2 linked regions of the Cystobacter fuscus DSM 2262 genome follow. The protein of the gene in region 2 interacts with the protein of the main gene of each other region in a pairwise test. Links are inferred from orthologs where the notes say so. Each region holds a gene or a part of one and is shown on either strand. Other genes may lie near its edges.

Region 1 (7,428 bases), on a different replicon or contig from region 2:
TGCCCGAGCCCGCCTCGAAGGACCCCACGCAGGACGCCAACTGGATGGGGCTGTGGAAGAAGCGCCACGAGAAGTGGGCCAAGGCGACGCTCGCGTCCTATTCGCCCGAGTCGCCGCAGATCAGCTACGAGGACATCCCCACGCCCGTGCTCGACCCCGAGCCGCGCTGGTACGCCTGAGCAGAGAGGGAACGACATGGACCACGCGACCACGACGCAAGCGCCTGTCAGCAACACGACCAAGCACGTCACCTTCCGCATCTGGCGCCAGGACGGTCCGGATCAGCAGGGGCACTACGACGAGTTCCGCATCGCCTACCGCCCGGGAGCCAACGTCGTCTCCTGTCTCATGGAGATCCAGCGCAACCCCGTCACCACCGACGGGCGCAAGGTGGCCCCGGTCATCTGGGACGCCGCGTGCCTGGAAGAGGTGTGCGGCAGCTGCGCCATGAACATCAACGGCCGGGTGCGCATGGCGTGCTCCGCGCTCATCGATCGCGTCATCGGCAATGGGGAAGCCACCATCACCCTGGAGCCGATGAAGAAGTTCCCCGTCACGCGCGACCTGTCGGTGAACCGCGATCGCATGTTCGAGGCGCTCAAGCGCGTCAAGGGGTGGATCCCCATCGACGGCACCCACAACCTGGGCCCCGGTCCGCGCCAGTCTCCGGCGGATCACTCGGTGATGTACAAGCTGTCCACGTGCATCACGTGCGGCAGCTGCCTCGAGGCGTGCCCGCAGGTGACGATCGACAACGACTTCATGGGCGCCGCCGCCATCAGCCAGGCGCGGCTCTTCAACATGAACCCCACGGGCAAGATGAACTCCGAGGAGCGCGTGCGCGGGCTCATGGGCCCCGGCGGCATCCAGGACTGCGGCAAGGCACAGAACTGCGTGAAGGTGTGCCCCAAGGAGATCCCGCTCACCACCTCCATCGCGGTGATGAACCGCGAGGTGACCAAGCAGATCATCAAGGACATCTTCTTCAATCAGGAAGGCGACAAGAAGGCGACGGGCGGTCCGGGCTAGCGCCCACGTGTCAGCTCGCCGTACTTTTTCCGAGGCTCCGAGTCTGGCGTGAATTCGCCGGGCCGGAGCCTCGGTCTTTTCCCGTCCGCCAGGGCAGGGCCCTTGACACTCGGGCCTTGCCAAGCGGGCCATTCTGCGCGAGAGAGGCAGCCGTCCCGGGGGGCTGGCTCCCGGAGGCCAGTCTCGCGTTACCCGCATCACCCGGAGCTTCGATGAAGATCCACGAGTACCAGGGCAAGGAACTCTTCCGGAAGTATGGGGTCCCCACGCCGCGAGGCATCCTCGCGAACACTCCCGACGAGGCCGAGAAGGCCGCGAAGGAGTTGGGCACCTCGGTGGTCGTCGTGAAGGCCCAGATTCACGCGGGCGGCCGTGGCAAGGGCGGCGGCGTGAAGCTGGCCAAGAGCCCCGCCGAGGCCAAGCAGCTCGCCCAGCAGATGATCGGCATGATGCTCAAGACGATCCAGACCGGGCCCGAGGGCCAGAAGGTCAACAAGGTCTACATCGAGGAAGGTCTGGCCATCGGTCAGGAGCTCTACCTCGGCGTGACGCTGGATCGCGCCACCTCGCGCATCACCTTCATGGCCTCGCGCGAGGGCGGTGTGGAGATCGAGGAAGTGGCCGCGCACAGCCCGGAGAAGATCCTCCGCGAGGCGGTGGACCCGGTGGCGGGCTTCCAGGACTTCCAGGGCCGCAAGCTGGCCTTCGGCCTGGGCCTGTCGGGTCCCACGGTGAACAAGTTCGTGCAGTTCTGCTCCGCGCTCTACCGCATGTTCATCGAGACGGACGCGTCGCTGGTGGAGATCAACCCGCTGGTCATCACCAAGGATGGCGGCGTGGTGGCGCTCGACGCGAAGGTGGACTTCGAGGAGAACGCGCTCTACCGGCACAAGGATCTGCTCGCCTACCGTGACCTCGCGGAGGAGGAGCCGCGCGAGACCCAGGCCAAGGAGTGGGACCTGGCCTACATCGCGCTGGATGGCAACATCGGCTGCATGGTGAACGGCGCGGGTCTGGCCATGGCCACCATGGACACCATCAAGCTGGTGGGCGGCAACCCGGCCAACTTCCTCGACGTGGGCGGTGGCGCGAGCAAGGAGAAGGTGACGGCGGCCTTCAAGCTCATCCTGGCCGATCCGCAGGTCAAGGCGGTGCTCGTCAACATCTTCGGCGGCATCATGAAGTGCGACATCATCGCCGAGGGCATCATCGCCGCGGCGAAGGAAGTGCAGCTGAAGATCCCGCTCGTGGTCCGGCTCGAGGGCACCAACGTGCAGCAGGGCAAGGACTTGTTGAGCAACTCCGGCCTCGCCATCACCCCCGCCGACAACCTCCGCCAGGCCGCCGAGAAGGCCGTCGCGGCGGTGAAGTAGTTCCAGGCAGAGAAAGGTCAAGCCATGAGCATCCTCGTCAACAACGACACGAAGGTCCTCTGCCAGGGCATCACCGGCTCGGCGGGCTCGTTCCACTCCAAGCAGATGCTGGAGTACGGCACCAAGCTGGTCGGCGGCGTGACGCCGGGCAAGGGCGGCACCGACTTCGAGGGCAAGGTCCCCGTGTTCAACACGGTGGCCGACGCGGTGAAGCAGACCGGGGCGAACACCTCGGTCATCTTCGTGCCGCCCCCCTTCGCCGCGGACTCCATCATGGAGGCGGCCGACGCGGGCATCTCCCTCATCATCACCATCACCGAGGGCATCCCCGTCAACGACATGGTGAAGGCCAAGCGCTACCTGCAGGGCAAGCCGGGCGTGCGCCTCATCGGTCCCAACTGCCCCGGCGTCATCACCCCGGGCGCCAAGTGCAAGATCGGCATCATGCCGGGTCACATCCACAAGCCGGGCCGCATCGGCGTGGTGTCGCGCTCGGGCACGCTGACGTACGAGGCCGTGTACCAGCTCACCCAGCTGGGCCTGGGCCAGTCCACCGCGGTGGGCATCGGCGGCGACCCGGTCAACGGCACGGACTTCGTGGACGTGCTCAAGCTCTTCAATGACGACCCGGAGACGGACGCGGTCATCATGATCGGCGAGATCGGCGGCAACGCCGAGGAGGCCGGTGCCGAGTACGTGGCGCGCGAGTTCAAGAAGCCCATCGCGGGCTTCATCGCCGGCCAGTCGGCTCCTCCGGGCAAGCGCATGGGCCACGCGGGCGCCATCATCTCCGGCGGCAAGGGCACGGCGTCCGAGAAGATCAAGGCCATGGAGGCCGCGGGCTTCCTCATGGCCGCCAGCCCCGCCGAGCTGGGCACCACGCTGCAGGAGGCCATCAAGCGCGGTCCTCCGAAGAAGAGCCGCTAGTTCCCCATTTCTTCCACGTCACAACGAGGAGCCAAGACCATGGCCATCGAGCGTACGCTGTCCATCATCAAGCCCGACGGGCTTCAGAAGGGCGTCATCGGCAAGATCATCTCCCGCTTCGAGGAGAAGGGTCTCAAGCCGGTCGCCATCCGTCTGCAGCACCTGTCGCAGGCGCAGGCCGAGGGGTTCTACGCCGTCCACAAGGCGCGCCCCTTCTTCAAGGACCTGGTGAGCTTCATGATCTCCGGCCCCGTCGTCCTGATGGTGCTCGAGGGTGAGAACGCCGTCGCGGGCAACCGTGATCTCATGGGCGCCACCAACCCGGCCAACGCGGCCCCCGGCACCATCCGCCGCGACTTCGCCACCAGCATCGACCAGAACACGGTGCACGGCTCGGACAGCCTGGAGAACGCGAAGAACGAGATCGCGTACTTCTTCCGCGAGACCGAGATCCACGGCTACGAGTACTCCGGCAAGAAGTAGTCCCGACGGGCCTCGGTAAGAGGCCCGGTGGACTCGAGGCCCGGCTCCCGCGCGCGGTTCGCGGGGGCCGGGCCTTCGTCTTTCAGGAGAAGAAGACCTCGGCGAGGAAGGGCGCGAGCGACGTCCACGCGCGGCGCGAGGCCTTCTCACTGTACAGGATGCCCGAGGCGGGATCATTGGCGAACGGCGCCATGAAGGCGTGCATGGTCCCGCCGTACGCGTGCACCTGCCAGTCCGCCTTGCACCGGGTGAGCTCGCGGCCCAGGGCCACCACGTCCTCGGGCAGTGCCATGGGATCGTCCCACCCGTGGAAGACCATGACCTTGGCCTTGATCTCCGTCTCCGCGAGATCATCGGGGCGGCCCAGCAGGCCATGGAAGCTCGCCACGCCTCGTACGTCCGCGCCCGTGCGCGCCAGGTCCAGCACGCACAGCCCCCCGAAGCAGAACCCGATCGCGGCCACCCGGGTGGCATCCACCTCGGACAGGCTCCGGACGGTCTCGACGGTCTTCAAGATGCGGTCGCGCAGCGTTGCCCGGTCGGCAACCAGGGGCGTCATGAGCGCCCGACACTCGTCGGGTGTCGTGCCCCTCAGGCCCTTGCCGTAGAGATCACAGGCGAAGCCCGCATATCCCCAATCGGTGAGCTTCTTCGCGAAGTCGAGCTGCGCCTCGCTGCGGCCTTCCCACCCGTGGAAGACCAGCACCGCGGGCCGCTTGCCCTCGCGGCCGCTGTCGAAGGCCAGCACGCCCTCGAAGGCCTTGTCGCCGTGGGTGTATTCGACTGCTCGGGTGTCGAGGCTCATGATGGATCCCTTCTGGATTCCTCGTCCTCTCGCTTTGGTTCAATGAAGCCCAGACACGCTTCCTGGTACTCGAACTGCCCGGCACGTTCACCCTGTTCTAGGAACGCCTTGATGGCTTCGTAGGGCACGTCGGGAGGAACATCCACTGCCACCAATCGAGGCAGGTCGCTCACTTCCGAGGCGCAGCCCCGTTGACGGAGGGCCGCTCGGACCGGTTCAACATCCTCCTGCCTCGAAAACCAGAGCTGAATGGTGCTATGCCCGCCAGGGCGTACCAGCTCGGAGTACCAGAGAACTCCACTCGCGTCTGGCTGGGCCGAGACGGTATCTCCCGCGGCGAGCCCCGTGACGTAAAATGGGATGTTGTCGATTTCATACCCATCATCCCGTTGGATGACCCACATGGTCTCGGTCTCGCCCACGCCATCAGAATTCTCGAACGGGAAGCGGAGTTTCAGTCTCTCAGTCATGGCGCCTTGTTTGATTTTTCGAGATTGCACTCCCGGCACAACACCTGCCCATTTTCAGGTGTCCCTTCGCCGCCTTTGCTTTTCGGGATGACATGATCGCGCTCGCGCTGGTTGGTGGGGGGCGACACACCGCTCTGGCTCTTTTGTCCAGGCACGACCTCGATCCCACAGTTCTCGCACTTGTTGATGCCATCGTTCTTCGTGGCGTTCGCCGCGTCGATCTTCTTCTTTCCGGCGGGGGTAAAGGCTTTCCCCGTGCGGGAGTCACCTGCACCTCCTTTCGTGGCCTTGCTCGCGAAGGAGGAGGGGTCGCTGGCCGCTGACCCCAGCTGGGTCAATTGACCCCCGTGGACTGAGGGCTCCAGGTTCACCGCGGACGTGAGTGGGGCATCCAGCGGTGAACGTGGGGCCGACTGGATGCAGGAGCTTCCAGCCTGGGCGGATGACGGGACGACCAGGGACAGGAGCGTGACCGTGAGTAGCAGGCAAGCGGTGCTGAAACGGCCTTGAGGAAGGGGCATGGGACTGCTCCAGGAACCGGGGGGGGGCACAAGGGGCGCCTGGAGTACTCTCTTCCAAACCGTCCGGGGCGGGGAAGGGGACGAGCCCTCCTTTGACTCCACCGGCCTGGTTGTGGGAAGTGGCTCCTACACCTCTCCGTTGGAACCATGATGACGCCGACAGAGCCCGCCAGCGCCACCGTCGACACCGCCGCCCCGCCCGTGCCCGCGCCCACCCCGGCCGCCACGCCGCGCACGGAGGTCTCCAGCCTTACCCTGGAGGGGCTCACCCGCTTCCTCACCGAGCAGCTCGGCGAGCGCGCCTTCCGCGCCGGCCAGCTCTACCGGTGGATCCACCAGCGCGGCGCCACCTCGTTCGACGAGATGACGGACCTGTCCAAGGCCCTGCGCGAGAAGCTCAAGGCCCATGCGGAGATCGTCCCCCTGGTCAAGGACGCCGAGCAGCGCTCGGTGGACGGCACCATCAAGTACCGCTGGAAGACCCGGGACGGCCGCTACATCGAGTCCGTCTACATGCCCTCGGAGGACCGCAAGACGCTGTGCGTGTCCACCCAGGTGGGCTGCGCCATGGCGTGCACCTTCTGCATGACGGGCACGCTCGGCCTCAAGCGCAACCTCACCCCGGGGGAGATCGTCGCCCAGGTGCACGCGGTCAACCGCGAGGTGCGCAAGAACGAGGGCCTGGAGACCCTGCGCCCGCTCTCCAACCTGGTCTTCATGGGCATGGGCGAGCCCCTGCACAACTTCGAGAACCTCAAGACGTCGCTCGCCATCCTCCAGTCCCAGGACGGGCCCAACTTCAGCCACCGCCACATCACCGTGTCCACCGTGGGCCTCGTGCCGATGATCGAGCGCTTCGGGCAGGAGACGGACGTGAAGCTCGCCATCTCCCTCAACGCGAGCACCGACGAGCAGCGCTCCAAGACGATGCCCGTCAACCGCAAGTGGAACATCGCCGCGCTGCTCGACGCCTGCCGCAAGTTCCCCCTGCGCCAGGGCCGCCGCATCACCTTCGAGTACGTGCTCCTGCGCGACTTCAACGACTCGGACGAGGACGCCGCGCGCCTCATCCAGCTGCTCGACGGCATCCCCGCCAAGGTCAACCTCATCCCCTACAACGAGAACCCCGGCCTGGGCTTCCAGACGACCATGGACGAGCGCGCCGAGCGCTTCCGGGAACTGCTCTGCGCGGGGCACGTGGCGGCCTTCATCCGCCAGAATCGGGGCCGGGACATCGCCGGCGCCTGTGGCCAGCTGGCCAATCGGGGAGGGGAGAGCCCCTCGGAAACACCGCAAAGCCCCGAGCTTCCTTGACAATCCGCTCGTGGGGGCGTTAAGAGCGCCCCCCTCCAAGCTGATCACCTTCTTGTCTCACCTTCAGATTTCACCTGGAGCATCAGAAATGGCCGTTGTCCTCCGTCTCGCCCGCGCGGGCGCCAAGAAGAAGCCGTACTACCACGTGGTGGCCACCGACTCCCGCAACCCCCGGGACGGCAAGTTCATCGAGGCCGTGGGCGCCTACGATCCGAACCAGAACCCGGCCAAGGTGGAGTTCGACGCGGATCGTCTGGAGTACTGGCTCAAGAGCGGCGCGCTGCCCTCCGAGACCGTTGGCGAGCTCATCAAGCGCCACAAGCGCACCGCCGCCGCCACCCCCGCTTCCTAGTCCCTGCCGGGGCTGAGTCGACAGCGTGGAGCAACTCATCCTCTATTTGGTACGGGCCCTGGTCGATCACCCCGATCAGGTCGGCCTGCGCGCGTCCGAGGTGGACGGGGCCCAGCTCTATGAGCTGAAGGTCTCCCCCGAGGACGTGGGCAAG
Region 2 (6,218 bases):
CGCGTAGGGCGCATCCAGGGAAGAGAAGGAGAGCAGGGTCACGAGTTCCCGGACGGCCGCGAGGGGCAGCTTCGCGGAGCGGTCCTGGAGCAGGGGGCGGGGCAGCCCATCGAGGCCGAGGGTCTCGGGCAGGGTGGGGAGCTTGGCGGGAAAGAGGTTGAGCGGATCGAAGGCGAGGACGCGCCGCACGGCCTCGCGCACCTGGGGGGACACGCGGCCGGCCACGTCGAGCACGGTGGCCTCCTGGCCATTGGAGGCGAGCATGCGCAGGGCGGCGCATGCGGCGTCCTTGGCCTTGCCAGGCTTGCCGAGCGCGGGGACGAGCAGTCCGGCGGTGGCGTGCTCGGGGTGGCGCACGAGCCACGCCTGGGCGGAGAGGCGGGCCTTCTTGGAGCGGTGGAAGGCCTCGGCCACCTGGGGAGCGAGCCGGGTCACGGCGTAGGGCGCGAGCAGGGCGTAGGTCTCGGCGCCGTACGTGGTGACGACGTCGACGAGGGTCGGGAGCACCGCGAGCCCCAGCCGCGCGATGATGGCGCAGAGCCACTCTCCCGTGTACCGGCGGGGCTCGAGCTTGCCGAGGTACTTGAGGGCGAGTGCTTCCGGAGCGTAGACGAAGAAACGAATGTCCAGCTGCTCGGGCACGCAGGTAGGGTCCACCTTTCCGCTCAGCAGTTCCTGCTCTCGCACCGTGCTGCCGTAGGGCTTGTACTCCCAGCCCATGCGCCGGGACCATTCCTCCTGTTCGCCCTCGCGCCACACGAGCGCATCGGGGAGCGCCGGGGGCACCACGCCGTCGAGCACGGGGAGCGCCTCGGGCTTCTGGCTCGAGCGCCAGGGGGGACGGGCGAGGACGGGGGGGAGCTGCTCGGGGGTCGCGTCGGGGACGTCCGGGCCGGCCTGGGCCTGGAGGCGGGCCACCACCTCGCGCGCCGCGTCGGACAGGGAGGGGAGGGCGGCGCGCACGGCGGCGGGCTCGCGGCGCAGCAGGTGGCCGAGGATGGAGCGCGCCTGATCGCCTTCCTTGCCCCGGAGGGCGGCCCGGGGGGTGATGAGCCGCAGTGCGCGCTGGGGCCAGCGCACGGCCGCCTCGATGAGGAACGGGAGAGCCTCCTTCTCGGCGTTGAGCAGCAGTTGCATCGCCTCATCCGCGTTGATGCTCGCGGTGAGCTCGGCCCAGGTCCGCACCGCTTCGGCTCCCATGAGCTTGGGCTGGAGTTCACGCAGGAGCGCGAGGCCGTGCACCCCCATGCCATCGAGCAGCGAGGCCAGGTGGCCATTGGGCTCGCGCAGCAGATTCCAGACGTCCACATGGGGGATGAGCGGGGCGAGCGTGTCGGGCTCCGAGACGCTGCTCAGGATGAAGGGGAAGCCCGGCTCCTGGGCCGCGACGAACTCCTCGGCCTGGGCGCGCACCCAGGCGGTCTCGGTGGGGAAGAGGAAGGCGGAGGCGGCGCGGCGCGTCTCGGAGTCGCGCAGGAGGGCGGCGGCGTCGCGAGCGGCCTGGTAGCCCGCGTCATCCGTCTGGGTGGCGAGCAGGGCGCGCAGGCGGGGCAGGCCGCGCAAGTGGCCGCGCGAGAGCAGGTTGTAGTGCTGGTGATGGGGGTTGGTGTTCACGCCCCGCCGGGCATGGAGCGCCTTGTCACCCGCCAGATACAGGTCCAGGGAGAGGAGCGCGGCGCGCGTGGCGTGGACGGGCCCGCCCAGGGCGAAGAGCAGATCGATGATGGGCTCGGGGCGGGGGACCTTGTTCCAGGACTCCTGGTACTGGAGGAAGATGACCAGGACGGCGTCCTCCTCGGGCGTGCCGAGGGAGGGCTCGGTGCGCCCGATGCGCTCGGCGACGGCGCGGGTCTCGGCGGTGAGGTGGCTCTCGTGCGTGTCCTCGGGGATGAGCCCGGGGGGGACGCGCTCGAGGAAGTCCTCGCGCACCAGGGCCCAGGACTTCTTCACGGGGGCGAGCGGACGCACCGGCACGGCGACGCCACCCCGGCGCGGATGGACGCGGCGCAGGAGGGACTCGGTCCAGGCGATGGGGGCATCCGGGTCAGCGGTGGGCCGGGGCGGGACGGGTGCTTCGGGAGGGGCGACAGGTGCCTCGGGGGCGGCGGGGGCCTTGGTCTTCCTGGCGGGCGCGGGCGAAGGCGGGCTCGCGGGGGGCGGTGCCTCGGCGCTGGCGGTGTCGCCCACCTCCGCGTAGCCCTTCTTCTGCTTCTCGGCGATGAGCTTGTCCTGCTCGGCCCGGGCCTTCTCGGCGGTGGGGAAGGACTTCTGCTGGCTCTGCCCGCTCGTGCCGATGCGGCCCCAGCGCACGGTGAAGCCAGTGTCCTCGGCTTCGATCTCCCAGAACTTCCTCGACGAGCCCTCGACCAGTTCGAAGCGACGCATTGCAGTCTCCGCGCGAACCGAAACCGTAGCGCACCCCCCCACCTCGCGGATGGCCGAGGGCTGCCTTTTTGCAATCCTGGGGGCGACTGGGCTAGCAATACGGCCCTCCGCCCGGGCCTGGACCGGCGATTCACGCTCGACCCTGCTCTGGCCCTCATTCCCTCTGGAGAGCACCTCGTTATGTCCGAAGAGAAGAGCAAGCCCGAAGGCAAGAAGCTGCGGCGCCCCATCGACGACGTTCGCGACGAGCTGTTGAAGGATCCGGACGTGAAGGAGCAGGCCCGTCTGCTCCAGATCCCCGTGGAGCAGTACGTGGAGAAGATCCTCGACTACGCCTCCCATCCGGAGAAGCCGCCCGCGATCATGATCGTCCCGGACGAGGCGCTCAAGAAGGAGGACCCCAGCATCCCGACCGTCGCCGAGGTCGAGACCCACCTGCAGCGGATGGTCAATGGGGAGATCCCCATCATCCCCGGCCAGTCGCAGGATGGCTTCAGCAAGGGCCCCACGCCGGCGCAGTACCAGCGGACGCTCGGCGGCGAGGATTCCGTCCCCTACAAGGTTCCCCCGAAGACCGATGCCTCTTCCAAGGAACTGTCTCAGGAACTGGAACTCCAGCGCCCGAAACCCAAGTTCAAGCCCTGAGGTTCTCGCGCGAGCGCGCCCATCCCCTTGATTTCCCGGGCATTTTCAAAAATGGCGAAATTCTCGGGGGATCAGGAAACAAATAATCGGGGCGTGCGAGAATCCTTTTGTCAGTAGCACTTACGGCCGCCGCGGCGGCCCCTCGAAAAGGATTTCATCATGGGTTTCCTCGGCGGAATCGGTAAGGCCCTCGGCAAGGTTGCTAGCTTCGCGGCTCCCATCGTCTCCATGGTCAACCCGCTGGCGGGCGCGGCCCTGAGCTTCGCGGGCAACCTCGCGAGCGGCAAGAGCCTGACGCAGTCGCTGTTCAGCGCGGCGTCCGGCCTCATCCCCGGTGGTGGCGGAGCCGGTGGCGTGTTCGGCAACCTCCTGGGCAAGTTCGGCGGGGCCGCCGGGTTCCTGGACGGCGCGGGCGGCAACAGCATCCTGAGCTCCGCGCTCAACCTGGCCACCGGCAAGAAGGGCGTGACGGACGTGCTGGGCCAGCTGATGGGCAACTTCGCCCAGAAGGGCCTGAGCCAGCTCGGCCTGAACAACGCGACGGAGCTCGCCGCCCAGCGCATGGCCCAGATGCTGCTGCAGTAAGCCAGACGCCAGCACTCGCACTCGCGGGCCCGGGAGGATATCCTCTCCGGGCCCGTCGTGTTTTCGGCCCCACCCGGGGCACCGAGGGTCCTCCATCCGACTTTTCAGGCACTCGGACGCGAGTTGACCGCGTGAGTCGGGTAGAGGGGGGCTCATCGACACGCGAGTCGCGGAGGCACGATGAGTTCGTTGAAGAGCCTGCTGCCGGAGGAGTGGCACGAGGCGCTGCGGGACGTCCTGGCGAGCCCGGGGTTCGGGCAACTGGAGGCGTTCGTGGCGCAGGAGCGCCGGCGACACACGGTGTATCCGCCCGAGGAGGATCTGTTCTCGGCCTTCCGGTTGACGCCGTACGGCCAGGTGAAGGTCCTCATCCTCGGGCAGGATCCGTATCACGGGGCGGGACAGGCGCACGGGCTGGCCTTCTCGGTGCGGCCGGGCGTCAAACCCCCGCCCTCGCTGGTGAACATCTTCAAGGAGCTCCAGTCGGACCTGGGTCTGCCCCGGCCGAAGGACGGCTCGCTGGTGCCGTGGGCCGAGCGGGGCGTGTTGCTGCTCAACGCGGTGCTGACGGTGCGCGAGGCCGAGCCCAACTCCCATGCGGGACACGGCTGGGAGACCTTCACGGACGCGGTCATCCGGGCGGTGAACGAGCAGCCGGAGCCGGTCGTGTTCGTGCTGTGGGGCAGCTATGCCCAGAAGAAGCAGGCGCTCATCGACGAGCGGCGGCATGCGGTGCTCAAGGGCCCGCACCCCTCGCCGCTGTCGGCCAAGCGGGGCTTCTTTGGCAGCAAGCCCTTCAGCCACGCCAACGCGGAGCTGGAGAAGCGCGGGCGCGCGCCCGTGGATTGGCGGCTGCCCGGGTGAGGGGCGCCCCCCGCGAGCGTGTTGCCTCGCGACTGGTTAGAGTCCCGTCACCATGGCGAAGACCTCACCCCGCAAGGCCCCGGCGAGCCCGAAGAAGGCCGTCGCGGCTCCGAAGAAGAGCGCCGCTGCCGCGAAGAAGCGCCCCTCGTCCGTGAAGAAGCCGGTGGCCGAGGCGCGGCCAGCCGCCGCGAAGAAGAAGACCCCGGCGCCGCCCCCCGCTCCGGTGGACGTGCTTCCCCCCGCCTCCTCCTTCCCCGAGCCCGAGGCCGAGCTCGTGGCCGAGCCCGTGATCGAGCAGAAGTCCCTGCCCGCGGGCGAGCCCGTGGGCGGCGCCGCGTTCCCCTTCGAGATCGATCCCAAGCGCATCGAGGAGGGCCTGAACAAGCTGCGCGGGGAGGTCATCCACTGGGCGAACAAGGGCCGCTACACGAAGGTGCGCTTCAAGTTCCGCGGCAAGCAACTGCTGCCGGACCTGCCCATCGCCGCCGTGGCCGCCGCCGAGGGCCTCACCTTCTACTGGGGCGGCATCCTGCGCGCGCTCATCGTCACCGTGGCCGGGGGCAGCCTGCTCCAGGTGGAGCTCGTCAATGACGCGGACAAGCGCGTGCAGGCCGGCAAGGAGGCCCTGCTCGCCGGAGACCTGGACGAGGCCCTCGCCGCCTTCCGCGAGGCGCTCGCCATGGACCGGGACAACGGCGGCGCGCACCTCAACGTGGGCGTGGCCCTCAAGCTGAAGGGAGAGCGCGAGGCCGCGCTCGCCGCCTTCGAGCGCGCCAAGGCGCTGGACCCCGAGGGCCCCCTGGGCGCCGAGGCCGAGCGGCTCGCCGCCCCACTGCGGCCCAAGGACACCGCCCAGACGGCGTGAATCCGGAGGTATACTTCCGCCCCATGGCCGCGCCCATCGACGACGAATTCCAGGTCCGTCTGGAGGGCCAGTCCGCGCTGCTCGCGCCCGCCCGGGAGCGCTACTACCGCCTGGTGCTCGCGCTGGCCGAGTCCCGGTGGCAGGAGCGCCTGCGGCAGGAGCTGCCCCTGTTGCGCGAGGTGCGGGCCCATCAAGACGCGCTGGACGCCCTGCTCGGCCCCGCGCTGCGCCGCGCCCAGGCCGAGAACTGGCCCACGAGCCACCCGACGGTGCGCACCCTGTGGGAAGTGCACTCGCTGCGCGAGCAGCTCGCCCGGGACGTGGCGCGCAAGCTCGGACGCAGCGCCCAGGAGTCGCTGGGCGGTCTGATGAGCTCCCTGGAGGATTGGCTCATCACCCTGCCCCGCGAGGTGCCCGCCCATCTGCGTGAGCAGACCGCGGCGGAGCTGTTGCCGGACACACTGCCCGCGCTGCGCGAGGCCGTGCTGTTCGCCGCTCGGCTCGAGCCGCTCTTCGCGCACCCGGTGCTGCTCTCCGGGCGGCTGCCCTTCTCGAGCCGGCAGCGCGAGGAGCTGGCCCTGGGGTGGGCCCGGGGCGAGGCGGCGCTGGCCGCGCTCTGGCGCCGCCTGTCCGGGGTGGATGCGCGGGGCTTCATGGTGGCGGAGCTGCGCGAGCGGGCCGCCCTCGCGCCGCGCCGCCCGCCGGGCACCGGCACCGAGCGTCTGCTTCACGCGGAGTACTGGTACCAGGAGGCCCGGAGCCGGCTGCTGCACATGGCGCGGTTGCGGCTCGCCCCGCTCGAGCCTGATCCGGCCGAGTGCCTGGCGGTGATGTGGTGGCTCTTCGAGCGGGAATACGCGCCCCACGTGCGCCT

Evidence for each region.
Region 1: the proteins of ung (region 2) and ndk interact in binary tests that used the Escherichia coli proteins (3 or more experiments, as listed by UniProt). The link is inferred for Cystobacter fuscus DSM 2262 from one-to-one orthologs.

The regions. Positions count from the first base shown.
Region 1 is NZ_ANAH02000066.1:296,399-303,826, forward strand. Bases 2,383-5,090 are described here. They hold ndk (nucleoside-diphosphate kinase), read left to right. Parts: upstream 2,383-3,368; coding sequence 3,369-3,812; downstream 3,813-5,090. Other genes in these bases: sucC (ADP-forming succinate--CoA ligase subunit beta), read left to right, coding at 2,383-2,402; sucD (succinate--CoA ligase subunit alpha), read left to right, coding at 2,427-3,329; D187_RS41835 (dienelactone hydrolase family protein), read right to left, coding at 3,895-4,617; D187_RS41840 (DUF4265 domain-containing protein), read right to left, coding at 4,614-5,087; D187_RS53315 (HNH endonuclease), read right to left, coding at 5,084-5,090. In the rest of the region: sdhA (succinate dehydrogenase flavoprotein subunit), read left to right, coding at 1-179; sdhB (succinate dehydrogenase iron-sulfur subunit), read left to right, coding at 196-1,029; more of sucC, read left to right, coding at 1,242-2,382; more of D187_RS53315, read right to left, coding at 5,091-5,425; dual-specificity RNA methyltransferase RlmN, read left to right, coding at 5,759-6,922; rpsP (30S ribosomal protein S16), read left to right, coding at 7,011-7,274; D187_RS41860 (KH domain-containing protein), read left to right, coding at 7,300-7,428. UniProt on the Escherichia coli protein: Major role in the synthesis of nucleoside triphosphates other than ATP. The ATP gamma phosphate is transferred to the NDP beta phosphate via a ping-pong mechanism, using a phosphorylated active-site intermediate.
Region 2 is NZ_ANAH02000014.1:234,249-240,466, forward strand. The notes cover bases 2,776-5,637. They hold ung (uracil-DNA glycosylase), read left to right. Parts: upstream 2,776-3,795; coding sequence 3,796-4,479; downstream 4,480-5,637. Other genes in these bases: D187_RS24830 (hypothetical protein), read left to right, coding at 2,776-3,030; D187_RS24835 (hypothetical protein), read left to right, coding at 3,190-3,615; D187_RS24845 (tetratricopeptide repeat protein), read left to right, coding at 4,532-5,344; D187_RS24850 (hypothetical protein), read left to right, coding at 5,341-5,637. Outside these bases: D187_RS24825 (WGR and DUF4132 domain-containing protein), read right to left, coding at 1-2,385; more of D187_RS24830, read left to right, coding at 2,566-2,775; more of D187_RS24850, read left to right, coding at 5,638-6,218. UniProt on the Escherichia coli protein: Excises uracil residues from the DNA which can arise as a result of misincorporation of dUMP residues by DNA polymerase or due to deamination of cytosine.